DNA from 4 places in the Mesorhizobium australafricanum genome. Region 2 is predicted to be linked to each of the others. Evidence: predicted binding sites of a transcription regulator. Region 2 holds the regulator's gene; each other region holds the start of a gene.
The links. The regulator PhoB, encoded in region 2, activates phosphate uptake and scavenging genes when phosphate is short. The targets are predictions, from matches to a motif close to TGTCATNNANCTGTCAT.
Positions count from the first base shown of each region.

Region 1 (7,927 bases), on a different contig from region 2:
TCATCGCCTTGGTGCTGATGGTCATGGCGTTGCCGCGCCATTCGACGGCGCCGCCGAACCAGGCGCGCGCCCAGATGGCGGGCAGCATCGCGTCGCGCGCGATCATCGCGGTGACGCTACGCGGCGACAGATACCAGCCCTTGGCCGAGGCCAGCAGGCATTCCGGCAGATAAGCGATAGCCAGCACGCACAAGGCCGTGCCAGGCAGGCTGACCCCGGCGCTTGCCGCGGCAATCAGCGCCAGCAGCAGCGGCATCGCGGCGCCCGTCAGGATCTCGGGCGCGAAGAACAGCGGGAATGTGACCCGACGCAGCCGCGCCCAGCGCGCCTGGCGCGACCAGATCTCGGCTAGCGTGCGCTGGCCGAGCGGCTGCTCGAAGGGCGAGGCGACGAGGTTGACGCGCAGGCCCATGCTGTTGACCAGCTTGGTGGCGGCCGCGTCCTCGGCGATCTCGGCGCCAAGCGCCTGAATACCGCCATTGGCGTCGAGCATCGGCTTGTTCCAAAGCATGCTCTTGCCCTGGGCAAAGCCGAGGCCAACCGCTTCGCCGGCATACTGCCAGCGCGCCTGCAGCGTGTTGAGGAAGGCGCATTCGACTTCGGCCCAAAAACCGTCCGGCCGCGAGCCGATCGGCGTCGAGCAGACGAGCCCGGTACCTGGGCGCCATGCCGCCATCAGATGCTGGACATAGTCCGTCGGCATCAGCACGTTGGAATCGGCGAGGATCACCCAATTGTGCCGCGCCGCCTGCCAGCCCTTGACGCAGTTGTTGAGCTTGGGATTGGCGCTGATGCGGTCGTCGCCGATCAGAAGCCGCGCCGGAACCTTCGGGTAGCGCGCGATCGCCGCATTGATGAGCTTGACCACCGGGTCTTCGGCGTGGGCAACGCAGAAGATCAGCTCATAGCGTGGCCAGTCGAGCGAGAAGGCGCGCTGCAAGGTCTCCTGCGTGAACGGCTCGACGCCGCGCGACGGCACGATGATCGAGACCGGCGGCTGCGCGACGGCGGGCGGCACGATGGCACGCCGCCGTTTCAGCCGCGACGAGGCGAGCAGAATGCTGGTGAGATTGCAGAGAAGAAGGGCTGACGAAGCGAGCGCGGCTGCGATAGTCGGTTCCATCGAGATCTGGTCACTCCCGAAAGGCCGCATGCGGCCGTTTCATCAGTCGACAGAGCGCCCGAGTCGCCCGGCACGGTTCGTGCACACCAACATTGTCATGTGTCACTTAAATGACATTGTTTTTCGGCACTTGCGCTTAAAGGCCGGCAGGACGGCCAGCGGCCTCGCGTGATAACAGCGAAGTGCTGCAGACATTCCCCTGTGGCGGCAACCGGAGTAGCCCATGTATCGCGCAGTGACGCGCAACATCGAAGTGCTGGTCAGGCCCTTCTACCTGGAGGACCGATCCGATCCGTCCGAGAACCGCTATGTCTGGGGCTATCAGGTGACGATCGACAACCGCTCCGACGAGTTCGTGCAGCTTTTGTCGCGCTATTGGCACATCACCGACGGCCGAGGCCGTGTCGAGGAGGTGCGCGGCGCCGGCGTCGTCGGCGACCTGCCGGAACTCAACCCCGGCGACAGCTATCAGTACACCTCAGGCTGCCCGCTCTCGACGCCGTCGGGCATCATGGTCGGCCACTATACGATGCGAAACGGCCGCGGAGAGACGTTCGATATCGCCATTCCCGCCTTCTCGCTCGATATGCCGGGGACCAGGCGGACGGTGAATTAGACGTCGGCGACAGCCTCTTTCTCCCCGTTTACGGGGAGAAATGCCCGGCAGGGCAATGAGGGGCGGCGCCAAGCCTCTGGGATTTTCCTTGAGGCAGAGGAAGGCCACGCATGGCGGACGCCATCTTCACCAACGTTCGCGCTGCCCCTCATCCGCCCTTCGGGCACCTTCTCCCCGTGAAACGGGGAGAAGGAAGAGGCTTACTTCACGAACTCAGCCGGGTCGAAGTCGTATTGCGTCGAGCAGAACTCGCAGGCGACATGGATGCCGCCGTCTTCGGTCGAGTCCTTGATCTCCTCAGCCGAGAAGCCTTCGAGGATGCCGCGGATCTTGTCGCGCGAGCAGGAGCACTGGTCGGCGACCGGAACGCCGCGGAAAACGCGCACGCCATGTTCGTGGAACAGCCGGTAGAGCAGCCGCTCGGCGCCCACGGTCGGATCGATCAGCTCTGTCGGCTCGATCGTGCCGAGCAGCGCCAGCAATTCCTGCCAGGAATTGTCGGCCGGATGGTCCGCCACCTCGCGGTGATCGCCGTCGCCGCCCGAAATATCGGGAATGCGCATGCGCTCCGGCGACTGCGGCAGGAACTGCGCCAGGATGCCGCCGGCGCGCCACTGTTCGCGCGCGCCGGCCGGGCCGGGCGTGACCAGCTTGGCGACCGACATCCTGATTTCGGTCGGGATCTGCTCCGACTGGCGGAAATAGGTGCGCGCGGCGTCCTCAAGCGAGGTACCGTCGAGCTGGACGATGCCCTGATAGCGCTGCGTATGCGCGCCCTGGTCGATGGTTAAAGCCAGCACGCCGTTGCCAAGCAACGTCTGCTGCGAGGTCTCGCCGGCGGCGATCAGGGCCTGCAGCCGGTCGGCATCAAAGCGCGCATAGGCGCGCAACGCATGCGGCGTGGTGAAATCAGCCACCAGCATGTCGACCGGCCCGTCGGTGCGGGTCTGCAGGATGAATTTGCCTTCGAACTTCAGCGAGGTGCCGAGGAGCACGGTGAGCACGCAGGCTTCCGCCAGCAGGCGGGCGACCGGCTCGGGATAATCGTGGCGGCTCAAAATAGCGTCGAGCATCGGCCCGAGCTGCACGGTGCGGCCGCGCACATCGAGCGGCGCGACCTCGTAAGGCACGACATGATCGTCGCCGGCGAAGCCGAATTCACCGAGTTGGGGTTTATGCTCAGCCAAAGTCTGGGTTTCCAACATGACAATACTCCGGGGCGCAGCCATGCCGCCCGGTGAGCCGCATGCGTCGAAGCGCGTTCAATTTACGTGATGGCCCCCAAATAGGCATCACATATCCCCGGATCAAGTCGACATCCCCGTACCGGCCGCGTCGGATCAAGCGCCCAGGCACCAGGCCAGCACCGCCTTCTGGGCGTGCAGTCGGTTTTCGGCCTCGTCGAAGACCACCGAATTCGGCCCGTCGATGACCTCGTCGGTGACCTCCTCGCCGCGATGCGCCGGCAGGCAGTGCATGAACAAAGCGTCGGACTTGGCCTTGGCCATCAGCTCCGCGTTGACCTGATAGGGCAGGAAGACGTTGTGGCCTCGGGCGCGGTGTTCCTGACCCATCGAGACCCAGCTGTCGGTGATGACGCAGTCGGCCTGGTCGACGGCTTCTTCGGCCGAGCGCGAAAAGCGAACCTTGCCGCCATTGGCCTTCGACCAATCGACATATTTCTCGAAAGGTTCGCTGCCTTCCGGCACCGCGACATTCAAGTTGAAACGGAACCGTGCCGAGGCTTCCAGCAGCGAATGCAGCACATTGTTGCCGTCGCCGGTCCAGGCGAAGGTCTTGCCGGCCACCGGACCGCGATGCTCCTCATAGGTCATGACGTCGGCCATGAGCTGGCAGGGATGCGTGTCGTCGGTCAGCCCGTTGATGACCGGAACGGTGGCGTTCTCGGTGAGTTCCAGCAGCCGGTCATGCGAGGTGGTGCGGATCATGATGGCGTCGACATAGCGCGACAGCACCTTGGCGGTGTCGGCGATGGTCTCCGAGCGGCCGAGCTGCATCTCGGTGCCGGTCAGCATGATGGTCTCGCCGCCGAGCTGGCGCATGCCGACATCGAAGGACACGCGCGTGCGCGTCGACGGCTTGTCGAAGATCATGGCCAGTACCTTGCCATCGAGCGGCTTTGAACGCTCCCCGGCCTTGAGCCTGGTCTTTCGCGCCACCGCGTCGTCCAGCATGATGCGCAGGTCGCCCGCCGAAACGGCGGATAGATCGGTGAAGTGGCGAACACTCATCGGCAGGTTTCCAGAAATTATTTCGCGGCTTCGGCCGCTATCGCGTCGGTCAGGCCCTTGGCGCCGCCACGGATTCGCTTCAGCGCCTCGCCGATCTCGTCGTCGGTGACGGTGAGCGGCGGCAGGAGGCGGATGACATTGTCGCCCGCCGGCACGGCAAGCAGGTGCTGGTCGCGCAGCGCCATGTTCACCTTGGTGTTGGGCATGGCGCATTTCAGGCCCAGCATAAGGCCGGTTCCCCTGATGCCTTCGATAACATCGGGAAACTCGTCGGCGACTGCCGCAAGGCCCTGTTTCAGCAGCAGCGCCTTGCGCTGCACGTCCTCCAGGAAGCCGTCGGCCAGAACAACGTCGAGCACGGCATTGCCGACTGCCATCGCCAGCGGATTGCCGCCGAAGGTCGTGCCGTGCACGCCGGCCGTCATGCCGGTCGCCGCCTCGTCGGTGGCAAGGCAGGCGCCCATCGGAAAGCCGCCGCCGATGCCCTTGGCGATCGCCATCAGATCGGGCGTGACGCCTGTCCATTCATGCGCGAACAGCTTGCCGGTGCGGCCGATGCCGCACTGGACTTCGTCGAATATCAAAAGCAGGCCATGCTTGTCGCAGAGTTGCCGCAGCCGCTTCAGCGATTGCGTCGGCACCGGGCGTATGCCGCCCTCGCCTTGCACCGGCTCGATCAGGATCGCCGCGGTCTCCGGCGTGATCGCCTTTTCAGCCGCGTCGATGTCGTCGAAAGCCACCTGGTCGAAGCCCTCGACCTTCGGGCCGAAGCCTTCGAGATATTTGTACTGGCCGCCGGCGGCGATCGTCGCCAGTGTTCGGCCGTGGAAGGCGCCCTCGAAGGTGATGATGCGGAAACGCTCGGGATGGCCCTTGACGAACTGATAGCGCCTGGCCGTCTTGATGGCGCATTCCAGCGCCTCGGCGCCCGAATTGGTGAAGAACACCTTGTCGGCAAAGGTCGCATCGGCCAGCCGCTCGCCCAGCCGGCGCTGCTCCGGGATCTCATAGAGGTTGGAGACGTGCCAGAGCTTGGCGGCCTGCTCGGTGAGCGCCGCGACGAGATGCGGATGGCTGTGGCCCAGCGAATTCACCGCGATGCCGCCGGCGAAGTCGAGATATCGCTCACCCTTGTCGGTGACCAGCCAGGTCCCCTCCCCACGGTCGAAAGCCAGGGGTGCGCGAGCAAAGGTCTCGTAAAGCGCCGAACCGCTCATTATATGCGTCTCCGGAACCGGAAATCAAAAAAGCCGCCAATGCGGCGGCCTTTGCGGCTTATCATGTTTTTCGGCCATGAAGTCAACGAAAACGTCACGCAGAAGCGCGTGGCAAGCCCCTGACGCCACGCCGGCACGTGATAAGGCCGCAAGTTGGGGAAAACCGTAAAAACCGAATCGGTGTTGCCTTTGGGACTCTTGTCACCGAGTCAGCGCATAAGGTATTTGTAGTCGAGAAATAACTATATTTCGTGCGGCGGACCTAGATCACCCGGTACATGTGGTGTCGTTTGCCCGGCGAGAGCCGGCTCGGGAAAGGATTCTGGCTGCCGCACGCTTCAGCAGGAGCGCGGTCTCATGAACTGGACTGACGAGCGGGTAGAACTTCTCAGGAAATTGTGGTCGGAGGGTCTGAGCGCCAGCCAGATTGCCGCACAGCTTGGCGGAGTGAGCCGCAACGCCGTCATCGGCAAGGTGCATCGCCTGAAGCTGTCGGGCCGCGGCCGCGCGACGGCCGCCCCGGCACGCCAGAAGAAGGTGGCGCAAGGCGCCTCGATGCAGAAATCGGTGGCTCGCGCCGCCAGCACCTCGCGCCATGTGACGGCTTCCGTCGGCGCAACGGCGCTGCAGATACAATTCGACGCTGAGCCAGTGGCGCGTCATTACATCCGTCCGGTCGAGAACGTCGTGGTGCCGATCTCGCGGCACCTGCAGCTCGTCGAGCTCAACGAACGCACCTGCAAATGGCCGAACGGCGATCCGCTGTCGGAAGATTTCAGCTTCTGCGGCAACGACGCCGCCGAAACGGGACCGTACTGCAAGTATCATTCCCGTGTCGCGTTCCAGCCGGCGGCGGAACGGCGGCGGGCGCGCTGAGCGAATAGCGAATAGCGAATAGCGAATAGCGAATAGCGAATAGCGAATAGCGAATAGCGAATAGAACGGTGCTGGCATCCGAGTACGGCGCAAGCTTCGTTTGTCCCTATTTGGCTACTCGCTATTCGCTTTTTTCACAGCCATCCATTCTTCTTGAACCGCCAGTAAAGGAATGAGCAGATCATGGCCATCGCCGTCAGAATGATGGGATAGCCATATTCCATCTTCAATTCAGGCATGTCGGTGAAATTCATGCCGTAGATACCGGCGAAGGCAGTGGGTACCGCCAGAATGGCGGCCCATGAGGCGAGCTTCTTGGAGATCGCGGTTTCCTGGCTCTGTCCGACAAGAAGGCTGGCTTCGAAAGCGAAGGCCAGAACCTCGCGCAGGGAGTCGATCTTTTCCTGCACGGTGCGGATGTGGTCAGTCACGTCGCGAAACAGCGGATGCATGGCGGCATGGACCTGCGGCAGGTCGGCGCTGGTCAACCGACGGCAGACCTCTACCAGCGGCAGGGCTGCGTTGCGCAGCCGCAGCAGATCGCGGCGCAACATGTAAAGCCGCTCGATATCGGAACCGGTCATCGGCTTCAAAAGCACCTTGTCCTCGATCGCCTCGACCTCGTCCTCGATCTGTTCCAGCACCGGCATGTAATTGTCGACGATGAAATCGAGGATGGCGTAGAGGACGAAGTCCTCGCCTTTGGCGAGCGAATGCGGGCAGGTTTCCCAATGCTGGCGCACGGCGGCGTAGGAGGTCGACGGGCCGTGCCGGACGCTGACAATGTAGCCGGTGCCGACGAACAGATGCGTCTCGCCGAAAGTAACGCGGCCGTCGATCAATTGCGCGGTGCGGGCGACGATGAACAGGGCGTCGCCATATTGCTCGATCTTCGGGCGCGCATGCGGATGCTCGGCATCCTCGATCGCCAGGTCATGCAGGTGGAATTGCGCCTGCACCCTGAGCAGAAGGTTGCGATCGGGCTCGAGCAGGCCGATCCAGACGACATGGCCGGGCTTTGCCGCCCATTCGCCGGCCTGTTCAATCGCGATGTCGGCGATGCGCTTGCCGCCCGAATAGACGCTGGATGCAATGATGCCCGACGTTGTGGCCGGGGTCAGGTTTCGAACTTGTTCCATCGCGACCTCCCGCGCTGCGCCTGGAGGAGCTTAGCCTAATTTAGAAAATCGTTCGAGGGGCCTGAATTCACTTAGCCGGTACCATGCCCGGAAGCACGACCTGGTCAGTCTTGTCACCCTTCGGCCGATCGGCGGGCATCTGGTCGCCGGTGACGATGTAGTAGATGGTCTCGGCGATGTTGGTCGCATGGTCGCCGATGCGCTCGATATTCTTGGCGCAGAACAGAAGATGCGTGCAGGGCGTGATGTTGCGCGGATCTTCCATCATGTAGGTCAAAAGCTCGCGGAACAGCGAGGTGTACATGGCGTCGATCTGGTCGTCGCGGTCGCGCACCAAGCCGATCCTCTCGACCGAGCGCGAGGCGTAGACGTCGAGCACTTCCTTGAGCTGCGTCAGCGCCAGGTTGGCAAGGGCCTCCAGGCCGCGGAAAAGACTGTTCGGCTGGCGGCCGTCGACCGAGGCAACGCGCTTGGCGACGTTCTTGCCGAGGTCGCCGACGCGCTCGATGTCGGCCGAGATGCGGATGGCGCCGACGATCTCGCGCAGATCCGTTGCCATCGGCTGGCGCCTGGCGATGATGATGATGGCCTTGTCGTCGATCTCGCGCTGTCCTTCATCGAGGACCAGATCATCCTGGATGACTTTCTGGGCGAGGCCCAGATCGGCATTGACCAGCGCCGCGATCGCCTGTTCGACCATGCGC
Region 1 is NZ_JAVIIT010000004.1:31,100-39,026, forward strand. Features, by position in the region: gene RFM98_RS09415 (ceramide glucosyltransferase) at 1-1,123, opposite strand, end outside; gene apaG (Co2+/Mg2+ efflux facilitator ApaG/CorD) at 1,347-1,739, shown strand; gene RFM98_RS09425 (Hsp33 family molecular chaperone) at 1,940-2,968, opposite strand; gene argF (ornithine carbamoyltransferase) at 3,080-3,991, opposite strand; gene RFM98_RS09435 (aspartate aminotransferase family protein) at 4,009-5,208, opposite strand; gene RFM98_RS09440 (GcrA family cell cycle regulator) at 5,566-6,084, shown strand; gene RFM98_RS09445 (magnesium and cobalt transport protein CorA) at 6,219-7,223, opposite strand; gene phoU (phosphate signaling complex protein PhoU) at 7,291-7,927, opposite strand, start outside.
Region 1: RFM98_RS09415 (ceramide glucosyltransferase) is a predicted target of PhoB. The motif match lies at 1,223-1,239, and genes of this name have one in related genera.

Region 2 (7,927 bases):
GCAGGACATGGGCACGCATGTGCCGATCGTCGGCGTCACCGCGCATGCGCTGAAGGGCGACCGCGAACGCTGCCTGGAGGCCGGCATGAACGATTACCTGCCGAAGCCGATCAGTCCGCGGGCGTTGCTCGAAAAGCTCGACCGCTGGCTGGGATCCGACGCCGAGGCACGGCGCGACGCCGGCTAACGGCACGAACTCCGGCGGCCGCTGCCAGCGAGAGGCTGACGTATGCGTATGGTGCGATCGCACCATACCAAAGCGAAGGCCAAGTCAGGACAATAGCCCCATCGATTCCGCCTTTCGGTTACGGGCGGGAGCGGCGACCGCCGGCATGGAACAGCGTCGACTCTACCCCAACGGACCTGTTTTCGGCGATGGCCAGGCCATGATCCGCTCTGGCATTCAGGCAACGCGCTCTCGTCCGGATTTTATTTCCCGGCGGCCGTGACCCGGCCGCCGGGATAAATTTTGTTTCAAAAGTCAGACAAGTTGCTGATTCCCGCGGCAAACTCCGGATGACCCCGAGAGGCCGCCCGAGGCCACTCCCGACGTCACCGTTCAGCCGTTACCGGGCTGACATGAAACTGTCATGCGACTGTAATAATCGAAGGCTATTGCCCTCGTCAGGCGCCGACAGAAATGGGCGCCGCGAGACCATCTTCCGAACAGGAGCAGGCCACATGAGACACTTCATCCGCTCGGCGGCCGTTGCGATTGCAATCGCTGCGGCATCAACCCTTAGCATCTCCGCCGCGGTGGCTGCCGACATTTCCGGCGCCGGCGCCACCTTCCCCTATCCGATCTACGCAAAGTGGGCAGACGCCTACAAGAAGGAGACCGGCATCGGTCTCAACTACCAGTCGATCGGCTCCGGCGGCGGCATCAAGCAGATCAAGGCCAAGACCGTTACCTTCGGCGCTTCCGACGCGCCGCTGAAGGGCGATGAGCTCGACTCCGCCGGGCTGGCGCAGTTCCCGATGGTGATGGGCGGCATCGTTCCGGTCGTCAACCTCGAAGGTGTCAAGCCGGGCGAACTGGTGCTCGACGGCCCGACGCTGGCCGACATCTTCATGGGCAAGATCACCAACTGGAACGACGCGGCGATCAAGAAGCTCAACCCCGACGCCAAGCTGCCCGACCAGGCGATCGCGGTCGTCCATCGTTCGGACGGCTCCGGCACCACGTTCAACTTCAGCTACTATCTGGGCGACGTCAGCGCCGACTGGAAGTCGAAGGTTGGCGTCGACAAGGCGCTTGAGTGGCCGGTGGGCATCGGCGCCAAGGGCAACGAAGGCGTCGCCAACAACGTCTCGCAGACCGGCGGCGCGATCGGCTATGTCGAGTATGCCTACGCCAAGCAGAACAAGCTTACCTATACCGACATGATCAACAAGGACGGCAAGAAGGTCGAGCCGACGGCGGCGGCGTTCTCGGCTGCCGCGGCCAATGCCGACTGGAGCTCGCAGCCGGGCTACGGCGTCATCCTGGCCAACCAGGCGGGCGCGGAATCCTGGCCGATGACCTCCGCCACCTGGATCCTCGTCTACAAGAAGCCCGACGACGCGGCGGCCACGACCGAAGCGCTCAAATTCTTCGCCTGGTCCTACGCCAAGGGCGACGAGATGGCCGGCGCACTGGACTACGTCCCGATGCCCGACGCGGTCGTGAAGAGCGTCGAGGAAATGTGGGGCAAGGACATCGTCGACAAGGACGGCAAGCCGCTCTACTCCGGCATGTAATTCCTATGGAACGAGGGAGGGCGCTTCCGGTGCCCTCCCGTCTCTCTTTCGAAATGCGAGGGGCTAGATGACCGCCGTTTCCGAAGCCGCGACTTTGTCCGCCGTGCGGACCAGGGAAGCGACAGTGCGCCGTTTCGCCTTGACCGATACGGTCTTCCGGGCGGCCACGCGCGCATCCGCCATCCTCGTGCTGGTTCTTCTCGGCGGGGTCGCCATCTCGCTGATCGCCGGATCGTGGGAAGCGCTGTCGAAATTCGGCGTATCCTTCCTGACGACCGAATCCTGGAATCCGGTCACCGAGAATTTCGGCGCCTTGGCGCCCATCTATGGCACCGTCGTCACCTCGGCCATCGCCATCATCATCGCCGTGCCGATCGGTATCGGCATCGCCATCTTCCTGACCGAGCTCTGCCCGCGTCCACTTAGGCGCCCGATCGCCATCGCGGTCGAGCTGCTCGCAGGCATTCCCTCGATCATCTACGGCATCTGGGGCCTGTTCGTCTTCGCGCCGTTCCTGCAGACGACGGTCCAGCCCTTCGTCATCTGGCTCTTCAAAGGCATCCCCGGCCTCAACAGCCTGTTTGCCGGCCCGCCCTACGGCATCGGCCTGCTGACCTCGTCGCTGATCCTCGCCATCATGGTGCTGCCGTTCATCACCTCGATCACCAAGGACGTGTTCGACACCGTGCCGGCGGTGCTGAAGGAATCGGCATACGGTATCGGCTGCACGACCTGGGAAGTGACCCGGCGCGTGACCATCCCCTATACCCGCGTCGGCATCATGGGCGGCGTCATGCTCGGCCTTGGCCGCGCGCTCGGCGAGACGATGGCCGTGACCTTCGTCATCGGCAACGCGCATCGCATCAGCGCCTCGCTGTTTGCGCCGGGCACGACAATATCGGCGACGATCGCCAATGAATTCACCGAGGCCGATGGCGCGCTTTACACGTCCTCGCTGGTGGCGCTCGGCCTGATCCTGTTCATCATAACCTTCATCATCCTCGCGCTCGCACGCTACATGCTGTTGCGCATCGATAGCCGCACGGGAGCCTGATCGATGTCGACAGCCGCATCGCTTCACCAAAGCCGCAAGCGCAAGAATGCCGTGATGATGGCGCTATGCGTCGTCGCGGCGGGCATCGGCCTCGCCTGGCTGGCGCTGATCCTCGGCGCCCTGCTCTACAAAGGGCTCTCCGGAGTATCGCTGGCCGTGTTCACGCAAATGACGCCGCCGCCCGGCGATGCCGGCGGCCTGCTCAACGCCATCTACGGCAGCATCATGATGACCATCATCGGCATCGTCGTCGGCACGCCGATCGGCGTGCTGGCCGGCACCTACATGGCCGAGTATGGTCGCTTCTCGAAGCTCACCACGGTGGTGCGCTTCATCAACGACATCCTGTTGTCGGCGCCCTCGATCATCGTCGGCCTGTTCGTCTATGAGCTGTTGGTGCGGCCGATGGGGCACTTCTCGGCGATTGCCGGCGCCGTCGCGCTGTCCATCCTGGTGATCCCCGTCGTGGTGCGCACCACCGAGGACATGCTCAACCTTGTGCCCAACGCGCTGCGCGAGGCGGGCACCGCCATCGGCGCGCCGCGCTGGGTGGTGATCCGCTCGGTCGCCTATCGCGCGGCAATGTCAGGCATCGTCACCGGCATCCTTTTGGCGATCGCCCGCATCTCCGGCGAGACGGCGCCGCTTCTCTTCACCGCGCTCAACAACCAATTCTGGTCGAGCAATCTCAATGCCCCGATGGCCAGCCTGCCGGTGACCATCTTCCAGTTCGCTCTCAGCCCCTATGAGGAATGGCAGCAACTGGCCTGGACGGGCGCACTCATAATCACCCTGACGGTTCTCGGGCTGAGCATCATCGCCCGCAGCCTAACCGGACGCAGAGAGGACAGATGAAACCGATGTTGTCCACCGACCTGAACGTAGCCGACACGACAGTCGAGAAGGCCAAGATCGAGGTCAAGAACCTCAACTTCTACTATGGCCAGTCGAAGGCGCTGAAGGACATCAACCTGTCCCTGCCCGAGCGCAGCGTGACCGCCTTTATCGGGCCGTCGGGCTGCGGGAAGTCGACGCTGCTGCGCGTGCTCAACCGCATCTACGAGCTCTATCCGAAGCAGAGCGCGGAAGGGCAGGTGCTGCTCGACGGCAAGAACATCCTCGACCGCTCGCAAGACCTCAACCTGCTGCGCACCAAGATCGGCATGGTGTTCCAGAAGCCGACGCCGTTCCCGATGTCGATCTACGAAAACATCGCCTTCGGCGTCAGGCTCTATGAGAAGATCAGCAAGGCCGAGATGGACAGCCGCGTCGAGCAGGCGCTGAAGCGCGCCGCGCTCTGGACCGAGGTCAAGGACAAGCTCAACGCCAGCGGACTGAGCCTTTCCGGCGGTCAGCAGCAGCGCCTGTGCATCGCCCGCACCGTGGCGGTGAAGCCGGAAGTCATCCTGCTCGACGAACCGGCCTCGGCGCTCGATCCGCTGTCGACGGCCAAGATCGAAGAGCTGATCGACGAGTTGCAAGTCGACTACACGATCGTCATCGTCACCCACAACATGCAGCAGGCGGCGCGCGTGTCGCGGCAGACGGCGTTCATGTATCTTGGCGAGCTGGTGGAGTTCGACCGGACCGAGAAGATCTTCACCTCGCCGCGCGAGAAGCGCACGCAGGACTACATCACCGGCCGCTTCGGCTGAGTTCATCGAGGACATCATTATGGCCGAACATACCGTCGCCTCCTTCGACGAGGATTTGAGGCAGATCAGCCGGCTTATCAATGACATGGGCGATCTCGCAGGCTCCATGGTCGGCGCCTCGACCAGGGCACTGCTCGAGACCGACAATGCGCTGGCGCAGCGCGTCGTCTCCGACGACGCCATCATGGACGCGCGTCAGCGCGAGCTTGACGACCGCGCCATCACGCTCATCGCCAAGCGGCAGCCGATGGCGGACGATCTTCGCCACGTGGTCGGCTCGATCCGCATGGCGGGCGACCTCGAACGCATCGGCGACCTTGCCAAGAACATCGCCAAGCGCGTAGGTTCGGTCGGCGTCAGCGCGGCGCCGCGCGACCTCACGCATTCGATCGATTCCATGGCGCAGCTGGTGCTGATCCAGGTCCAGGCCGTGATCCAGGAATATACGGTGGGCGACGCCACGGCGCTGGCCAAGCTTCGCAACGACGACGAGCGCATCGACGTCAAATACACCTCCGTCTTCCGCGAGCTCCTGACCTATATGATGGAAGATCCGCGCAACATCACCGCTTGCACGCATCTTCTGTTCTGCGCCAAGAATCTCGAACGCATCGGCGACCATGTGACCAACATCGCCGAGAACGCCTACTATGTGCTGACCGGCATCCAGTTGCCCGCGAATCGCCCGAAGCAGGACGAGACGGCAATGTCGGCGCCGGCGGCCTGACAAGGGTAACCTGCAATGATCGCGCCACGCATCATGGTGGTGGAGGACGAGGAGCCGCTGGGGGTGCTGCTCCGCTACAATCTCGAATCCGAGGGTTACCAGGTCGAAGTGGTGACCCGCGGCGACGAGGCCGAAATCCGCCTTCAGGAAAACGTTCCCGACCTGCTCGTGCTCGACTGGATGGTGCCGGCCGTTTCCGGCATCGAGCTTTGCCGGCGCCTCAGGATGCGGCCCGAGACCGAGCGGCTGCCGATCATCATGCTGACGGCGCGCGGCGAGGAAAGCGACCGTGTGCGCGGCCTCTCGACCGGCGCCGACGACTATCTGGTCAAGCCGTTCTCGACGCCGGAGTTCATGGCCCGCGTCAAGGCGCTGCTGCGTCGCGCCAAGCCGGAGGTGCTGTCCAGCGTGCTCAAGGTCGGCGACATCGTGCTCGACCGCGAATCGCATCGCGTCTACCGCAAGAAGAGCGAGATCAGGCTCGGCCCGACCGAGTTCCGGCTGCTCGAATTCATGATGCGTCATCCCGGCCGGGTATTCTCGCGCAGTCAACTGCTCGACAATGTCTGGGGCGAGACGATCTATATCGACGAGCGCACGGTCGACGTGCATGTCGGGCGCCTGCGCAAGGCCGTCAACAACGGCCGCATGCCCGATGTCATCCGCACCATCCGCGGGGCGGGCTATGCGATCAGGGAAGATTAGGGATATGCCGATATTCAGGTGAGGCCGGCCTGCGAATGGCGGCTTCCTGCGCTTCCGGTACTCACGTACTTAAGTACGCTCCGTTCCGGCCTTCGCCGGCCGAAGCGCTCATAAGTGTTTCCGCCCTATGAAGGCTACGGCCGGCGTAGGCCGGTTGTCGGAATCCACCATTCTCGACTCGGCCTGACCTGAATCTCAGCATATCCCGGCGCTTGAGCCTGCCGTTCATGCGACGTGCTTGCCCGCTCTCGCCTGGCCCCCGGGCGCGAAAATCTCCTGGTCGACGAAGGTCAGCGCGCGGGCGGCGCAGCCTTCGCGGATGAGCGGCAATTCGTTCGGCTCGGTGTCGAAGGAGATCGATTTCGAGTGCTGGCCGCCGGCGGTCTGGGCGATCGCTTCTCTCAGCGCCGGCTCGATCAGGTCGAAGGCGGCCGCGCTGACGCCGACCATGGCGACAGGCGCCGGATCGATCAGGGCGAACAGGCTGCCGAGACCGAAGCCAAGCGCTTCGCCGGCGCGGCGATACGCCTCCCGCTCCGGACCGTCCTCCTGCCGGGCCTTCGCGGCAAGCGCCCGCATGTCGGCGTCGCCGACGTCGACCGGCTCGGCGTCCTCGCTCATCTTCATGGCGCTGCGCCAGATCGCATAGTTGCCGGCATAGGCCTCGACGCAGCCGCGGCGGCCGCACCGGCAAAGCGCGCCGCCCGGACGATGGATCATATGGCCGAACTCGCCGCCCGAGGAATGGGTGCCGGTGAACAGCGCGCCCTTGAGCACTAGGCCCATACCAATGCCGTGCGAGAGCAGGATGGCGATGAAATCGTCACGATAGCGCTCGGGATCGCGCCATTGCAGCGCCACCGCCATCATGTTGCAGTCGTTCTCCATGGTGGCGGGGATGCCGAATTCCTTCTCGAGGATGTCGGCAAAAGGAATGTCGGTCAGCGGGGTGATCGGCGACCACAGCATGGCGCGCGCCCGGGAATCGGTGATGCCCTGAATGCCCATGGCGATGCGGGCGACGCTGCCGACGTCGAGGTCGGGATCCTGCAGCCGGCGCCGGACGATTGCCATGCATGCGCCGATCAGCTCGTCGCGCGGCATGACAAGCGTGTCCAGGCGCTGCTGTTCCTCGGCAATCACCTGGCCGGCATAGTCGATGACGGCGACCGACAGGAAGTTCAGCGACAGCACCACGGTCAGCACCGCGGCGGCTTCGGGGTTCAGCGCCAGGCCGATCTGCGGGCGGCCGCGTTTCAACGCCGTCGGCTCGTTGGCCTTGCTCTCGGTGAGAATGCCCTCCTGGATCAGATCGGCGGAAATCGCCGAAATGGTCGAGTGGCTGAGCCCGGTGGTGGCGGCAATCTCCGTCCGCGATGGCTGGCCGGCGCGGCGCACGGCCGAAATCACCATGGCGCGGTTGCGCCGGCGCAAATCGTCGTGGCGGATTCCGACCGACATTATCTCGCACCGTCCTCCCGGGTCATCGCGGCCTTGTGATGATGCCATGGCCTGTCGCTGACACCCCAGCAATAGTGGCAGAAGCCAAAGCCGATGTCATTATTTATTGCGAACGTCGAAAAAAATGCCGGGACCCATCAAAGGCCATCAGAATCGCGGTTGACAGCGTCGTTTCGCTGGATCACTATTTTTTTGAGGCTCGAAAAAAAGCCTCTGTGCCGGCCTTCGGGCCAGTCTGGGTCGCGCCGCACAGGGCGCAGGGAGGATATCATGAAGAAATTCGCAGCCGCCATTCTGGCGGGCGTTGCCATGTCGCTGACGCTGGCGTCGGTCGCCGAGGCGAAGGGCAAGGTGATCGGCGTCTCGTGGTCGAATTTCCAGGAAGAGCGCTGGAAGACCGACGAAGCGGCGATGAAGAAGGCAATCGAGGCCGCGGGCGACAAGTACATCTCCGCCGACGCGCAGTCCAATCCGGGCAAGCAGCTGACCGACGTCGAAAGCCTGATCTCGCAGGGCGCCAACTCGCTGATCATCCTGGCGCAGGATGCCTCGGCGATCGGGCCGGCGGTGCAGAAGGCGCTCGAT
Region 2 is NZ_JAVIIT010000012.1:21,774-29,700, forward strand. Features, by position in the region: gene RFM98_RS21705 (response regulator) at 1-187, shown strand, start outside; gene pstS (phosphate ABC transporter substrate-binding protein PstS) at 682-1,740, shown strand; gene pstC (phosphate ABC transporter permease subunit PstC) at 1,808-2,794, shown strand; gene pstA (phosphate ABC transporter permease PstA) at 2,798-3,649, shown strand; gene pstB (phosphate ABC transporter ATP-binding protein PstB) at 3,646-4,449, shown strand; gene phoU (phosphate signaling complex protein PhoU) at 4,469-5,176, shown strand; gene phoB (phosphate regulon transcriptional regulator PhoB) at 5,192-5,881, shown strand; gene RFM98_RS21740 (ROK family protein) at 6,107-7,342, opposite strand; gene xylF (D-xylose ABC transporter substrate-binding protein) at 7,613-7,927, shown strand, end outside.

Region 3 (7,927 bases), on a different contig from region 2:
TTCTCATAAGTCCACTGGTCGAGCAGCGAGTTGGAGAGGCGGCCGGGCAGCAGGCTGGGCTCGGCCGCGGTGCGGAAGATGACGCGGGCGCCGACCGAGGCGGTGCGGGTGATCTCGGTCCACAAATCGTTGAGCAGGTCGTCGGTCATCCAGTCTTGGGCGTCGAGCAGGACGAAACGGTCGACGCTACCCGCATCCTTGGCGGCCAGGAACTTGATCAGATTGGCGTGGTGAATGGCGACGCGGTCGATGTTGTCGCGGATCGTCTTGTAGTTGCGCTGTTCCAGATAGGCAGGCAACGCGGCCTCGCCGGGTTGCGGATAGCGGCGCGCAAAGGCCTGCCAGGCGAAGTAATTGTTCTTCAGCGGGAAGTCGCAGGCGAGCTTTTCCAGCCGTGCCTTGAGCACGCTCGCCATCGAGCCGTCGCCGGAGGTGATCAGCGAGTCGTACTGGGCCGGCGGGATGCCGAGGCCGAACAGCGAAGCCTTGCGTGAGGTCGCCCAGCGCAGGAGCTTCCTGTCGAAGACCGGCGCCAGCTCCTCGTTGAAGAAGCGGCGTTGCTCGCCGATGTTCTGCGCCTTCATGATGCCGGCCGGGTCGACACCGAACAGCTTGCCGACGCGATGGCCCATGGCGATGAAGAGGCCGAGCAGGCCGGTCTGGTAGAAGTTGCGGTCGAAGACCGAGATGCGGCGGCGGCCGCGCCAGCTGCGGTGCTCCCAGTAGTGGCGGCTGACCGGATCTAGATGCGGCGCGATGAAGCGGTCATAGGCATCCGAATTGTGGCTGGTGTCGGCGGCGCCGAAGAAGCGGAACAGGTCGCCCTGCGACGGCAGGTGGCGCACCGCTTCCAGCTTCATGCGGTTCAGCGCGACATGCGCGGCATTGAGATCGACGGCGTCGATCCTGGCCGGCGAGCGGGTCAGGTAAGCCAGAATGTTGCAGCCGCCCGAGGCGATTGTGACGACCCGGTGGCCGGCGCCGAGCTGCATGGCCTCCATGTCGACATCCGGATCTTCCCAGATCTGCGGATAGACGAGGCCGGAGAACAGGAAAGCGAAAAGCCGCTCGGAAATGCCGTCCTTCGACAATGCGCGGTTCTGGTAGACGGCCTTTCCGACTTCCTTGCCTCGGCGATAAACGAGTTCTCCGGATACGTCCGACATCGCAAGGTGATTCCCCGTTTGCGTTGGCGCAAGCGGGTACCGCAGCGTCATGACAGGCAGGTGACAGCCTGTTGACGGCAGGCTGACGCCGAGGCGCTTCGCGATGGACGCGCCTTAGCCTCGCTTCCATGCATGTCGTCGTTCCAAAATCGCTGCGCACTTTTGGGCGACAGGTATCAGGCTTTTCCGAACGCTCCGGGTGTCGGCGTGGTGACGATGACGGCCTCGCCGGCGTTGAGCGTGGTCTGGTCGCAGGCTTTCAAGACGTCGGTCGACCCGTCATTGCGCCTGATGCTGGTCGAGCCCGCCTCGCCATCTCCGCCGCCGTCAAGGCCCTGGGGTGGGCGATTTCGGTGTGAGGACAGGATCGCGCACTCCATCCTTTCGAGGAAGCGGATGGTGCGCCTGGTGCCGTCGCCGGCGTTCCACTTGCCCTTGCCGCCGGAGCCCTCGCGGATGTGGAAGTCTTCCAGCACGACGGGGAAGCGCAGTTCCAGCACCTCCGGGTCGGTGAGCCGCGAGTTTGTCATGTGGGTGTGAACGCCGGAGGTGCCGGCGAAGCCGCGTCCCGAATTCACCCGACCGGCCGGCGAGCCGGAGCAGATCGTCTCGTAATACTGGTACTTCTTGTTGCCGAAGGTGAGGTTGTTCATCGTACCTTGCGCGTTGGCCATGGCGCCCATCGCGCCAAACAACGCATTGGTGACATGCTGCGAGGTCTCGACATTGCCGGCGACGACGGCGGCAGGGTAGGCGGGCTTCAGCATCGAACCATCGGGGATGATGATGTTGATCGGCCTCAGGCACCCGGCATTCATCGGGATCATGTCCTCAACCATGACGCGGAAGGCATAGAGCACGGCGGCGCGGGCGACGGGCTCCGGCGCGTTGAAATTATTCTTCATCACCGGCGACGTGCCGGTGAAATCGACGGTCGCCTCGCGTTTTTGACGGTCGACGGTGATCTTGACCTTGATCACCTGGCCGGTGTCGGTGGGGTATTCGTAAGCCGCGCTGTCGGGAAGCCGCTCGATGACGCGGCGCACGCTCTCGGCAGCGTTGTCCTGGACATGGCCCATATAGGCTTCGACGACATCGAGGCCGAAATGCGCGACCATCTTGCGCAATTCCGCCACGCCCTTTTCGTTGGCGGCGATCTGCGCCTTCAGGTCGGCGATGTTCTGGGTGGGATTGCGCGCGGGATAAGGATGGTCGGTCAGCAGGGTCTCCAACTCCTTCTCGCGGAAGCGGCCGCGATCGACGATGCGGAAATTGTCGAACAGCACGCCTTCCTCGTCGACCGTTGTGGCCAAAGGCGTCATCGAGCCGGGCGCGGTGCCTCCGACATCGGCATGATGGCCGCGCGAGGCCGCCCAGAACAGGATTTCCTTGCGCGCATCGTCGAAGACAGGCGTCACCACCGTGATGTCGGGCAGATGCGTGCCGCCATTATAGGGGGCATTGAGCGCGAAGACGTCGCCGGGATGGATGTCGCCGGAATTCAGTCGGATGATGGTTTCGACCGAACGGTCCATGGAGCCCAGATGCACCGGCATATGCGGCGCGTTGGCGACCAGCGCGCCGTGGCGGTCGAAGACGGCGCAGGAAAAATCGAGCCGTTCCTTGATGTTGACCGAATAGGCGGTGTTCTGCAGCGTCACGCCCATCTGCTCGGCGATGGACATGAAGAGGTTGTTGAAGACTTCCAGCATCACCGGATCGGCTTCGGTGCCAAGTGCGGCGGCACGCGCCTTTCTTTCCGTGCGGCGTATCACGACGTGGTTGAGATTGGTGATCTCGGCACGCCAGCCCGGCTCGACGACGATGGTCTGGTTCGGTTCGATGATCAGCGAGGGTCCGGCGACCGTGTGGGATGGCCGCAGGTCTTCGCGGCGGTAGACGCCAGCCTCGTGCCAGCGGCCTTCGGTATAGAAGCCCCGGTTTTCCAAAGGCTTGGCCTCGGTCCTCGCCGGTCCGGCAGGCGCGTAGCCTTCGGCCTTGTCCTGTCGAGCGGCTTCCATGCCTTCGACGGCGACGGTCTCCACGACGATCGGCTTGTCGTCATAGACGAATCCGAACTGTGCCTTATGCGCGGCCTCGAAATCGCTTCTGGCACGGAAGATCGAACCGTGCTCGAAATTCACCGGCAGCGCCGTGTCGGTGCCGTCATAGCGGATATGCAGGACAGGCTTCGTTGAAACCGCGTCCCCGGCAATGCCCTGCTCGCCAAGCTCGGCGACAACCTCGCTGCGCAAGGCCACGATCAGTGCCTCGATCGCCGCACGCGATTCCTCGGCAAGCGGCTGCAGCAGACCCTGCTGGCGCGAGGCGAAGACCGACGAGAGGCCGATGCCGTAAGCTGAAAGCAGGCCGGAGAAGGGGTGGATCAGCACGGCTTCCATGCCGAGCGCGTCGGCAACCAGGCAGGCATGCTGGCCGCCGGCGCCGCCGAAACAGTTCAAGAGATATTCCGTGACGTCGTAGCCGCGCTGCACCGAGATCTTCTTGATGGCGTTGGCCATGTTCTCGACGGCGATGGTGATGAAACCCTCGGCGACGGCCTCGGGCGTCCGGCCATCGCCGATTGCGGCGGCAAGTGCCGTGAATTTTTCGCGAACCACCCCGACGTCGAGCGGCTGGTCCTGGCCTGCGCCGAAAATCGCCGGGAAGAAATCGGGCTGCAATTTGCCGAGCATGACGTTGGCATCGGTGACGGCGAGCGGGCCGCCGCGCCGGTAAGCGGCCGGGCCGGGATTGGCGCCGGCGGAATCCGGGCCGACGCGGAAGCGGCCCGCTTCATAATGCACGATCGAGCCGCCGCCGGCGGCGACCGTGTGGATGCGCATCATCGGGGCCCGGATGCGCACGCCGGCGACCTCGGTGTCGAAGGCGCGCTCATATTCGCCGTCATAATGGGCGACGTCGGTCGAGGTGCCGCCCATATCGAAGCCGATGACCTTGTCGAAGCCGGCGAGCTTCGCCGTCTCGACCATGCCGACGACCCCGCCCGCCGGTCCCGAAAGCAGCGCATCCTTGCCCTGGAACATGTCGGCGGCGGTGAGACCGCCCGACGACATCATGAACATCAGACGCGGACCGGCACCCAGTTCGCCGGCCACCCGCTGCACATAGCGCGACAGGATCGGTGACAGATAGGCGTCGACCACGGTGGTGTCGCCGCGGCCGACCAGCTTGATCAGCGGCGAGACCTCGTGAGAAACCGAGATCTGGCTGAAGCCGATCTTGCGGCAGACCTTTGCCACGGCCTTTTCGTGGTCTGGGTATTTCCAGGCATGCATGAAGACGATGGCGACCGCGTCGATGCCGTCGGCCTTGGCCTGTTCGATCGCCGGGCGGCACGCGGCGATGTCGAGCAATCGCTCGATGCAGCCATCGGCGCGCACGCGCTCATTGACCTCGATCACCCGCTCATAGAGCTGCTCGGGCAGGATGATCTCCTTGGCGAAGATATCCGGCCGCGCTTGGTAAGCGATACGCAAAGCGTCGCGAAAACCCTTGCTGATGAGCAGGAGCACACGATCGCCCTTGCGCTCGAGCAGCGCATTGGTGGCAACAGTGGTGCCCATTTTGACGTCGCCGATCGGGTCGGCGGAAATGACCGCGCCGGCTTTCAAACCCAACAGGTCGCGGATGCCCTGGATAGCGGCGTCCGCATAGGCCTCGGGATTCTCGGACAGCAGCTTTCGAGGGTGCAGCCGACCTCGCGGATCACGACCGATAATGTCGGTGAAGGTGCCGCCGCGGTCGATCCAGAAATCCCATTTCCCTGTCTTTTCGGCTGCCGGCATTCTGCTGATCCATTATGTTTTCGAGCGTATGTTCTGTTAGTTCGGGATTCCGGCGCCAGCAATCGCAAGTTGATGTTACACATGGAAACGCAACGTTACGAAACCGACGCGCCTGCTGATGCATTTCCTTTGGGACCGCTCACCGAAACGTGAGCGTTTGTTGAAGGAGAGATACCATGAAGAAGCTCATTCTGGCGTCTGTTTCGGCGCTCGCCCTGCTGGGGGTCGCGGCTTGTAGCGACAGTGGTACCGACAAGACCACCACGCAGAGCACCAATCCCCCGGCCAACGAGCAGCCGATGAAGCCGGTTTCGCCTGACGCTTCGAAGCCCGCCGAACCGGCTCCGGCAACAAATCCGGCTCCTGCCGCGCCTGCGAAGTAGGAGCTGATCGATAATATCGAGGAAGGCCGGTATTGCCGGCCTTCTTTTTGCGTCGATCCGGATGTCGCCGATCACACCTGCGGCATCGTCCCGGCTTGATAGGACCGCCCGGTTCGCACTATGAAGCCGGCATGTCGATTTGGGACCGCCTCGGCGACTTCATCGCTCGTGTATCGTCGTCGGCGTCCTCGGGCGTCGCGGACGTCGTCGAAGCCGTGCGTACCGTGTATTCGGGCGATCCGGACCTGCGCCGGCGCGTTGCCTTCTCGGTGGCGATGATCGCGCTCTCGGCGAAGATGGCTAAAGCCGACGGTATCGTCACGCAGGACGAAGTGCGCGCCTTCCAGGAAATCTTCGAAGTGCCGCCAAGCGAGACACGCAATGTGGCGCGGCTTTACGACATCGCTCAGCAGGACGTTGCCGGGTTCGAGATCTACGCCCGGCGGATGGCGCAACTCTGCGGTTCCGGCCATGCCAACTGCATGATGCTGGAAGACATCCTTGACGGTCTGTTCCATATCGCCAAGGCAGACGGCCTCGTCCATGAGCGGGAAGGGCAGTTTCTGCACCGGATCGCCGAGATTTTCCGGATCGATGAGACGCATTACGAGGCGATCCTGTCGCGGCACGTCAATCTAGGCGCCGCCGATCCCTATGTCGTGCTGGGCATCGAGCGCGGCAAGCCGTTCGAGGAAATCAGGAAACGCTATCGCAAGCTGATATCGGACAATCACCCCGACAGATTGATCGCGCGCGGTCTGCCGCAGGAATTCATCAAGATCGCCACGACCAGGGTCGCGGCGATCAATGCCGCCTATGAGATGATCGAGCGGGGCCTCAGGCAGGTATGAGCGGTTTTCTGCCCGACCAGCCAGGTGCGGAGGTCCGGGTGTCGCCGAATTTCGGTCCGCGCCTCGGGACGTTGAGGCCCGACATGATCGTGCTGCATTATACGGGGATGGTAAGCGGCGCCGGTGCCGAGGCGTGGCTATGCGATCCGGCAAGCGAAGTATCCTCGCATTACCTTGTTCATGAGGACGGCCGTATCATTCAGATGGTGCGCGAGAGCGATCGTGCGTGGCATGCCGGCAAGAGCTCCTGGCTCGGGCGAACCGACATCAACTCCTGTTCGATTGGCATCGAGATCGCCAACCCCGGGCATTCGCTGGGCTACAAGGCCTTCCCCAGACGGCAGATCGACGCCGTGATCGACCTATGCGCGGGTATCGTGGACCGTTATTCCGTTCCTTCCGCAAGGGTGCTGGCGCACTCGGACGTGGCTCCGGGCCGCAAGGTCGACCCGGGCGAGAAATTCCCCTGGAAGGCGCTGTTCGTGGCCGGTGTCGGTCACCTTGTAACGGCGGCTCCGATAAAACCGGGCGCTGCGCTGAAGGCTGGTGACACCGGCTCCGATGTCGAGGCACTGCAGTCGATGTTGGCGCTCTATGGTTATGGCGTTGAGATATCGGGTATTTACGACCGGCAGACGGAAATCGTGGTGGCGGCGTTCCAGCGGCATTTCCGGCGGCGTCTGGTTGATGGCGTGGCGGACAGTTCGACGACCCGCACGCTGGAGAGGCTGTTAGCTTCCGTAAGGATAGCCCTCGCCAAATAATCGCGCTGGGCCCCTTAAATTACAATCTGTCACTTAAAGTGAATTGCGCCGCCTTCATTGCCGCCAATTCCACCGCCAAATGCCTCTCCCGCAAGTCGTCGGACGTCTATCCCCCCGGATGCTCCGACGTTGAATTGGCGTAACTGCGTGAATTTCTTCGCGCGGTTTTAACAGAACAGGACTACATGCAAAAATTGACCGTTGTAGCGGCAGCTGTTGCTGCCGGAGTAATAAGCTTTGCCTTCAATCCGGCAAGCAGTGCCCCTTTGAGCCTTCGGGCAGACAATGGCCTTGCCGTCACCCCCACGACGACCAAGGCGGCCTCAGGCAGCAAGGCGGCGCCAAAGATCAAAAGAGCTCCGGCTAAGGTGCAGAAGGTTGCCGCGACCAGGGCCGCGAAATCGACGGCCAAGCGCGCCAGGCGCGGCAGAAAGACAATTGATCTCACCACGACAGCTTCGATCCATACTGGCAAGATCGACCTGGCGACGCCCCCTGCTGCCGGCGACGGCGAATATTCGACGATCATTGCCCGCTATGCGGCGAGCTATGGCGTTCCGATGTCGCTGGCCAAGGCCGTCATCAAGATCGAAAGCAACTATCGGCCGAACCTGGTCGGCGGCGCCGGCGAGATCGGCCTGATGCAGATCAAGCCGGCGACGGCCCGCATGATGGGCTACACCGGCTCGGCCAAGGGATTGTTCGATCCCGACACCAACATCAAATACGGCATGAAGTACCTCGCCATGGCGCGGGATCTCGGCGGCGGCACCACCTGCGGCACGATCCTCAAATACAATGCGGGTCATGGCGCGACGCGGATGAACCCGGTTTCGGCCGCCTATTGCAGCAAGGTGAAGGTGCAGATGGTGGCGCTGGGCTCACCGGCCTAAGGCTCATCCGTCGAGGCGGATTTGGGCAACGCGTGTTTCCTCATGCATGTCGTTGTCCCGA
Region 3 is NZ_JAVIIT010000006.1:167,055-174,981, forward strand. Features, by position in the region: gene RFM98_RS14010 (BtaA family protein) at 1-1,217, opposite strand, end outside; gene RFM98_RS14015 (hydantoinase B/oxoprolinase family protein) at 1,343-4,975, opposite strand; gene RFM98_RS14020 (hypothetical protein) at 5,152-5,358, shown strand; gene RFM98_RS14025 (TerB family tellurite resistance protein) at 5,490-6,209, shown strand; gene RFM98_RS14030 (peptidoglycan recognition protein family protein) at 6,206-6,973, shown strand; gene RFM98_RS14035 (lytic transglycosylase domain-containing protein) at 7,159-7,866, shown strand.
Region 3: RFM98_RS14010 (BtaA family protein) is a predicted target of PhoB. The motif match lies at 1,227-1,243, and genes of this name have one in related genera.

Region 4 (7,927 bases), on a different contig from region 2:
GCCGGTGCCGTCACGCTCGCGGGCGTCGTGCTCGGCGCGCATGCGGCGGACCAGACCGAGCTCGGCCTGGAAGTCGACATAGTGCGGTAGCTTCAGATGCTCGACGAAGCCGGTCGCCTGGACATTGTCGGAATGCGAGATGACGAACTCCTCGTCCTGCGCCGCGGCGACGACATCCTCGCCAAGTTCAGAGGCGCGCAGCGCCCGGTCGCACAACGCCATCGCCATGGCCTTGCGTTCGCTCTGGCCGAAGACAAGGCCGTAGCCGCGGGTGAACTGCGGCGGCGCCTTGGCCGAGCCCTTGAACTGGTTGACCATCTGGCATTCGGTGACGCGGATCGAGCCGAGCGGCACGGCGAAAGGCAGTTCCGGCACGTCCAGTTCCAGCTCGACCTCGCCGATGCGGATCTCGCCGACAAAGGGGTGGTTGCGGGCGTAGCCGCGCTGCGTCGAATAGCCGAGCGCCAGCAAAAAACCTTCGTCGCCGCGCGACAGCGCCTGCAGGCGGATGTCGCGCGCCATCGGGAACTGCAACGGCTCGCGCGTGATGTCGCCAGGCACATGGTCGAGCGGCATGTCGCCGTCGGCCTCGATCAGGCCTTCATGGGCGAGGATCGCGGAGACGCGCGGCATGGCTTCGGCCTCGGCCGGACGCTGCGCCGGCGTTTCGACTTCGGCGCCGGCGGCAAGCTCCGGATCGAGCAGGCGGTGGGTATAGTCGAAGGTCGGGCCGAGCACCTGGCCGCCGGGCAGGTCCTTGTAGGTGGCCGACACGCGCCGCTCGGCCTGCATGGCGCCGGTATCGACCGGATTGGTATAGCCGAAGCGCGGCAGCGTGGTGCGATAGGCGCGCACCAGGAAGATCGCCTCGATCATGTCGCCGCGCGCCTGGACGACGGCCAAAGCCGCAAGCTCGCGATCATAGAGCGAGCCTTCGCTCATCACCCGGTCGACGCCGAGCGCCAGCTGCTCGACGATCTGGTCGAGGCGCAGCGCCGGCACCGAGCGGTCGCCGCGGCGGCGATCGGCCAGCAGACGATGGGCGTTGGCAATTGCGGCTTCGCCGCCTTTTACCGCGACATACATGTCATGCCTCCATGGTCTTGACGCGGGTGGTGCGCGGCAGGCAGGCAAGGCTGCCGGGCGCCGCCAGGATGATGTCGACGCCGCGCGGGAACCGCTGGTTGTTCTGTTTCCACTGTTCGACGAAATGGCGCGGCATGCCGGTCGGCGCGATCATTGCCGTCTTTTCGATGCCGGGGCCTTCGAGCAGCAGCTTCGGGCCGGAGGCGAGATCGCTGGTGAGCAGGATCAGCGTCGTCGAGCGGTCGGGATATTCCTGCGTGCCTTGCGAGAAACCGTCGAGCGCCGCCATCTCCTTCGGATTGGCGATCAAGGCGAAATGCGCATCGGCCGGCGTGTTGGCCCAAGGCGCGCCGGTGTGAAAGCCGAGCCAGGCCTTGACCGAGGCTTCCGCCTGCAGCGGCGGATCGAGCCAGACCGGCGTGTCGTTGTCGCAGAGCGCCAGCGCCACAGCGCCGGCCGTTGCCGACAACGGCACCGGCGGATGAGCGAGTTGCGGCATGGCCTGGACCGTCCCGGGACGCGCCATCGCGTCCATGATGGCGCGGAACACGGCCTGGGCATTGAAGACCGGTTCGGCGAAACCGCCGTCGATCGATTGCGTGGCGATATTCATCAGTCCTCTCCGCGCACCATGGTGAAGAAATCCACTTTCGTCGCCGCCGTCTCGACGCGCCGCGTCTCGCGCGCCGCATCGAGCGCCGCCCGCAGAGGTGCGACTAGCTTCGTTTCGACCGCCTCGCGATGGGTTCGGTCCTGCCACAGCGCGTCGGCGATCGCCGCGAGCTTCGCCTTGCCCTTGTCCCGGCCGAGCGCATAGGAATGGCCGACCTGCCCGGATGGCAGCCGCACCGTGGCGCGGGTGACCGTCGCCTCGCCGACATTGAAGGGCGCGCCGCCGCCGCCGATCCGGCCGCGCACCGTCACCAGTCCGGTTTCGGGGCCGCGCAAAAGCTCCGCCTCGGAAGGCAGGCCGGACTCGTTCCACAGACGGGCGATGTCATCGGCCGCGGCATGTGCCAGCGTCGCCATCAAGGCCTTTCGCCCGGCCTGCTCGCGCGCTTCCTGTCCTCGCATGGCACCGCTCCTTGCATGCATAAAATTTGTCTATTGATATAGACAACTATACAAATTATACTTACCTCGTACCGAGAGTCCATGACGGGTGGATGACAAGGGCGGGAAAAATGCTTGGGGGCGATAAGTGACTGGACTGGCGGCGAGTATCGAAAGGCGCAACGGGGTGTCGCTGTGGCGGCAGATCGCCGACAGGATCCTGCAGGCGATTGCCAATGGCGATTTCGCTGAGAATGCGGCGTTGCCGCCGGAAATGGCGTTGGCGGAGCGCTACGGCGTCAACCGCCATACGGTGCGCAGCGCTATTGCAGCACTTGTGCAGGAGGGCGTGCTGAAGGCCGAGCAGGGGCGCGGCACCTTCGTCTTGTCGCGCAAGCGGCTGTCCTATCCGATCGGCGCGCGCACGCGCTTCTCGACCGGGCTGCAGGGGCAGACGACCGAGCGGCATATCGCGCTGCTGTCGTCATCGACCGAACCGGCCGGCCGGCGCATCGCCGAGGCGCTGGGTATAGCGAAGGGCGCGGCCGTCATCCGCCTGGAGACGCGCGGCGAGGCCGACGGCCACCCCGTGTCGCGGGCAACGACCTGGTTCGACGCCAAACGCTTCGCCGGTATTGAGGCGGCAATGGCGGAAACGGGATCGATCACTACCTCGCTCAAGCGCTTCGGCATCAATGATTATCTGCGGCACTCGACGGTGCTGTCGGCGCGCCATGCCGATGCCGACGATCTCGCCGCGCTGGATCTGCAGCCGGGCGCCATCGTGCTGGTCACCGTCGCCGTCAACGTCACGCTCGACGGCCAGCCGATCCAGTTCGCGGAGTCGAGGTTCCCGGCGGAACGGGTGGAACTGAGGCTCTTGGCCAACGATTAGCGTTCGACGCGTCATGTTCGGACGACCCCAGAGGTCGTCATCCACGGGCGGAGCGACGCGAAGCGGAGCGCAGACCCGAGGATCCATGCCGTAACCTTGATCGTAGAGCGCAGCGGAGCAGAATTCCGGATCGCTGCAACGCGTCGAAGTCACGGAATGGATCCTCGGGTCTGCGCTGCGTCGCTACGCTCCTTGCTCCGCCCGTGGATGACGAAGGGATGGATCACCCGACCTCGATAACCGCCTTGATCAGCCCTGACTTCTCATGCGCCCATCTGGCGAGGTCGCGCGGCGTTTGGGCAAGCGTCGTGCGATGGGTGACGAGCTTGTTCAACAGCACGGCGCCGTTGCGGATCGAGGCCGCGACATGGTCGAAATCGGCTCTCAGCGCATTGCGACTGCCGATCAGCGTCATCTCGCGCTTGTGGAATTCGGGGTCGGAGAAGGTGATGTCGTCCTTGACGACGCTGACCAGCACCAGCGTGCCGCCATGCGCGACATGGGCGAAGGCCGATTGCACGGATTGGGTGTTGCCGGTCGCGTCGAACACAAGGTCGAAACCTTCGCCGGCGGTTGCCTGCCGTACCAGCTCGGCAGGCGGTGCCATCGAACCGTCGAGCGCGGCGAAGCCGAGTTCCTTTTCGGCGAAGCCGAGGCGCTCGGCGCTCATGTCGAGCAGGCTGACCTCCAGCCCGGCAATGCGGGCGAAGATCGCCGTGCCGAGACCGATCGGACCGGCGCCGATGACCAGCGTGCGCTGGCCGGGCGTTCCGAGCGAGCGGCGTACCGCATGCGCGCCGATCGCCAGGAATTCGACCGCCGCGGCATCGGCCAGCGACAGGCCGTTTGCGGGATAAATGTTCTGTCCCGGCACCAGGATCTCGTCGCACATTGCGCCGTCGCGATGCACGCCCAGCACCTCGATCTTCACGCAGCAATTCGGCTTGCCATGCCGGCAGGCAATGCATTTGCCGCATGAAAGATAGGGGTTGATGACGACCGGCTCGCCGACAGCGAGATCGACCCCTTCCCCCTTCTCGACGATGGTGCCGGAAACCTCATGGCCCATGATGCGCGGATAGGCAAGGAAGGGATGCTTGCCTTCGAAGATGTGATAGTCGGTGCCGCAGATGCCGACATGGCTGACCGCGACGCGCGCCCAGCCGGGCGGAGGTGTACCTGGGTCGTCGCGGTCTTCGAGGGCAAGCTCGCCGGGCGAGCGGCAGACAACGGCTTTCATGGGCAATCCAAAAAAGAGCGCCGGCCTCGGTCGAACCGGGCCGGCGCGGAGTTTCAGGGAGGATTCATTTGCCGCGACGGCGCAGACCGTCGAAGTAGACGATGACAATGATCAGCACGCCGGTGATGATCCGCTGCCAGAAGGCGTTGACATTGAGCAGGTTGGCGCCGTTGTTGATGGTGGCGAGGATGAAGGCGCCGAGCAGCGGCCCGTGCACCGACCCGACCGCGCCGAAGAGCGAGGTGCCGCCGATCACCGACGAGGCGATCGCCTGCAACTCCCAACCTTCAGCCTGGGTCGGATTGCCGATGCCGATGCGGGCTGCCAGCAGGACGCCGACGAAGGCCGCGCACAGGCCGGACAGCGTATAGGCCATGTAGATGGTGCGCTGCACGTTGACGCCGGACAGGCGCGATGCCTCGGCATTGGAGCCGACCGAGAACAGATAGCGGCCCCAGCGGCTGTGATGCAGGAAGATGTAGGCCGGGATGCCGACAAGGATCACCATCCAGAAAAGATTGGGGACGCCGACGAAGGAATTGCGCGAGAACTCCTGGAAGGCGTCGTTGTTGATCGAGATGGAATTGCCGTTGGTCATCAACAGTCCGATGCCGCGCAGCGATGTCAGCGTCGCCAGCGTGATGATGAAGGGCGGCAGACCCATCTTGACGATGCCGAAACCGTGGAACAGGCCGATGGCGACGCCGACCAGAAGCGTGATCAGGATAGCGGCGAAGACCGGCACGCCCGCATTGATCAGCATTGCGGCGATGACGGTGGAGAAGCCGACCACCGCGCCGACGGAAAGATCGATGCCGCCGGTGATGATGACGAAGGTCTGGCCGACTGCGAGGATGGCGATCATCGAACCTTGACGCAGCAGGTTCGAGATGTTGTTGGCCGAGGCAAAGCTCGACGTCGCCAGCGACAGGATGACCCACAGCAGAACGAGCAGCGCCAGCAGCGTCAGCCCGAACAGGGCGTTGTAATTTCGCTTGGGCTTTTCGGCGGCGATGGCCTCGGTGCTCATGTCTGACCTCCCTGCTTTTCTTGTTTCTCGGCAAGCGCCTGCGTGAGAATTTCCTCGTGATCGGCGGTGCGGAAGCCATGCGTGGCGACCAGCTTGCCGCGCCGGAACACATGCAGCGTGTCGGCGAGCTCATAGACCTCGGGCAGATAGGACGAGATCAGGATGATGCCGGCGCCTTTCGACAAAAGCACGCTGAACAGCCGGTAAATCTCGGCCTTGGTGCCGACATCGACGCCCACCGTCGGCTCGTCGAAGATGAACAGCTTGGCGCCATGCGCCAGCCATTTGCCGATGACGATCTTCTGCTGGTTGCCGCCCGACAGGCTCGAGGCCAACGCATGGCGCGTCGGCGTCTTGATGCGCAGGTCGGCGATCTGGCGGTCGGCCTCGGCCTTCTCCTTGGCGCCGGAAATCAGCAGGTTGCTCGAAATGCGCTTGTAGATCGGCAGGGTGAGGTTCATGCCGACGGGCAGGTTGAGGCACAGGCCCTGGTCGCGACGGCTTTCCGGCGCCAGCGCCATGCCGAGCCGGATCGCGTCGTGCTCGGAATTGACCTGCACCTCCTTGCCTTGCCACAGGATCTGGCCGGCCGATTTCCTGTGGCGGCCGTAGAGCGTGGTGACGAACTCGCTGCGGCCGGCGCCGATCAGGCCGTAGAGGCCGACGATCTCGCCCGCGCGGACAGTCAGCGAGACGTTCTCGAAGCCTTTGCCCGAGAGGTTCTTCGTCTCGACGATCGTGGCGCCGGGGGTGTAGTGCTCCTTGTGGTAGATCTGCTCGATCGAGCGGTTGATCATGAGCTTGACCAGCTCGGGCTCGTTTGTCTCGGCGATGTTGCGGGTGCCGACGAGCGTGCCGTCACGCAGAACGGAGACACGGTCGGCGAGCTCGAACACTTCCTCCATGCGGTGGCTGATATAGATGATGGTGACGCCATCGCCCTTCAGCCGGCGGATCAGCGTGAACAGCTGGTCGGCCTCCTTGCGGGTGAGGTAGGCGGTCGGCTCGTCGAAGATCAGGAATTTGGTGCCGCGCACGGTGGCGCGGGCGGCGGCGATCAGCTGCTGCTGGCCGATGGTGAGATCGCCGAGCACGACATGCGCCGGCAGGTCGAAGCCGAGATCGTCGATGATCTTCTGCGCGTCCTTGACCATGGCGCGCTGCTGCAGGATGCCGAAGCGGGACTCCTCCTCGCCGAGGAACATGTTGGCGGCTACGGTGAGGTGGCGGCACAGCACCACCTCCTGGTGGACGGCGTTGATGCCCAGCGCCATCGCTTCATGAGGCGTCGCCAAAGCCGCCGGCTTGCCTTCCCAGACGACCTCGCCCGAGGTGCGGGGCATGACGCCGGTCAGAAGCTTGATGAGGGTCGATTTGCCCGCGCCGTTCTCGCCGACAATGGCGTGGATCTCACCCGCCTTGAAGGCAAGGTGCACGGGCTTCAGCGCATGCGTGCCGGGATAGCGCTTTTCGAGGCCATTGAGTTCGAGGATCGTCCTGCCCGGTTCCAGCGTGGGGGCCGGGTGCAGTTCCTGCGCCGTCGACGTCATGACAATCCTCCCAGATTGGTCTCAACCGTTGGGTACGCAGCGATGCGTCTGACGCGCATCTTGATCGGCAAGGTAAAGCAAGCCGGCGGATTTCCAAGCCGTCCGCGGCGGACGTTTCCGGGGCGACGCCGCCCCGGAAACGATAGATCACGGTGCTCAGTTGAGCTTCGGGTTGAGCAGCGCGTCGATCTTCGGATCCTTCATGTTGTCCTTGGTGACGAGGTTCGCGCCGGTGTCGACATTGGCCTCGACCTTCTCGCCCTTCGAAGCGGCGAGTGCGGTCTTGATGCCGTCATAGCCCATCCGGTACGGATCCTGGACGACGAGGCCGGAGATGACGCCGTCGTTCAAGAACTTGATCAGCTTCTCGTCGCTGTCGAAGCCGATCAGCCCCACTTTGCCCGCGAGGTTGTTCTCGGCGATCGCCTGGCCGACGCCTTGCGCCATGATCAGGTTGGAGGCGAAGATGCCCTTGAGGTCCGGATTGGCGGTAATCAGGTCGGTGGCGATGTTGAGGCCGGTGGTGGCCTGACCGTCGGCATATTTGTCGGCGACGAGCTCGAGGCCGGGATACTTTGCCTTGAGCTGTTCCTTGAAGCCCTGGGCGCGTTGCTCGAGCGAGCCGGCGCCGGGAAGCGCTGTGATCAACGCAACCTTGCCCTCGACCTTGCCGCCATTGGCCGCGCCGATCGCGGCGGCCAGACCGTCGGCCGCGACGCGGCCGCCCTGGACGTTGTCGGTGGTGAGGAAGGAGGTGAAGGCCTTGGAGTCGGCGCCGGAGTCGATGCCGATAACCTTGACCTTCGAAGCAGCCTCGTCGATCGGCTTGCCAAGCGCCTTGGCCTCGGTCGGTGCGATCACGACGGCGGCCGGGTTGCCGGCGACGGCATTTTCGAGGATCGAGATCTGTCCGTTGACGTCGGTTTCGGCCTGGGCGCCGAGTTCCGGCACTTTGACCCCGAGATCCTTACCGGCCTTGCGGGCACCGGCCAGAACGATCTGCCAGTAGAAGGAGGTGGTGTCCTTGACGATGATCGGAATGGTCACGTCGGCGGCCGAGGCGGGTGCGGAAT
Region 4 is NZ_JAVIIT010000009.1:101,151-109,077, reverse strand. Features, by position in the region: gene RFM98_RS18845 (carbon-phosphorus lyase complex subunit) at 1-1,086, opposite strand, end outside; gene phnH (phosphonate C-P lyase system protein PhnH) at 1,088-1,699, opposite strand; gene phnG (phosphonate C-P lyase system protein PhnG) at 1,699-2,160, opposite strand; gene phnF (phosphonate metabolism transcriptional regulator PhnF) at 2,288-3,034, shown strand; gene RFM98_RS18825 (zinc-binding alcohol dehydrogenase family protein) at 3,258-4,274, opposite strand; gene RFM98_RS18820 (ABC transporter permease) at 4,339-5,304, opposite strand; gene RFM98_RS18815 (sugar ABC transporter ATP-binding protein) at 5,301-6,854, opposite strand; gene RFM98_RS18810 (ABC transporter substrate-binding protein) at 7,011-7,927, opposite strand, start outside.
Region 4: phnF (phosphonate metabolism transcriptional regulator PhnF) is a predicted target of PhoB. The motif match lies at 2,242-2,258, and genes of this name have one in related genera.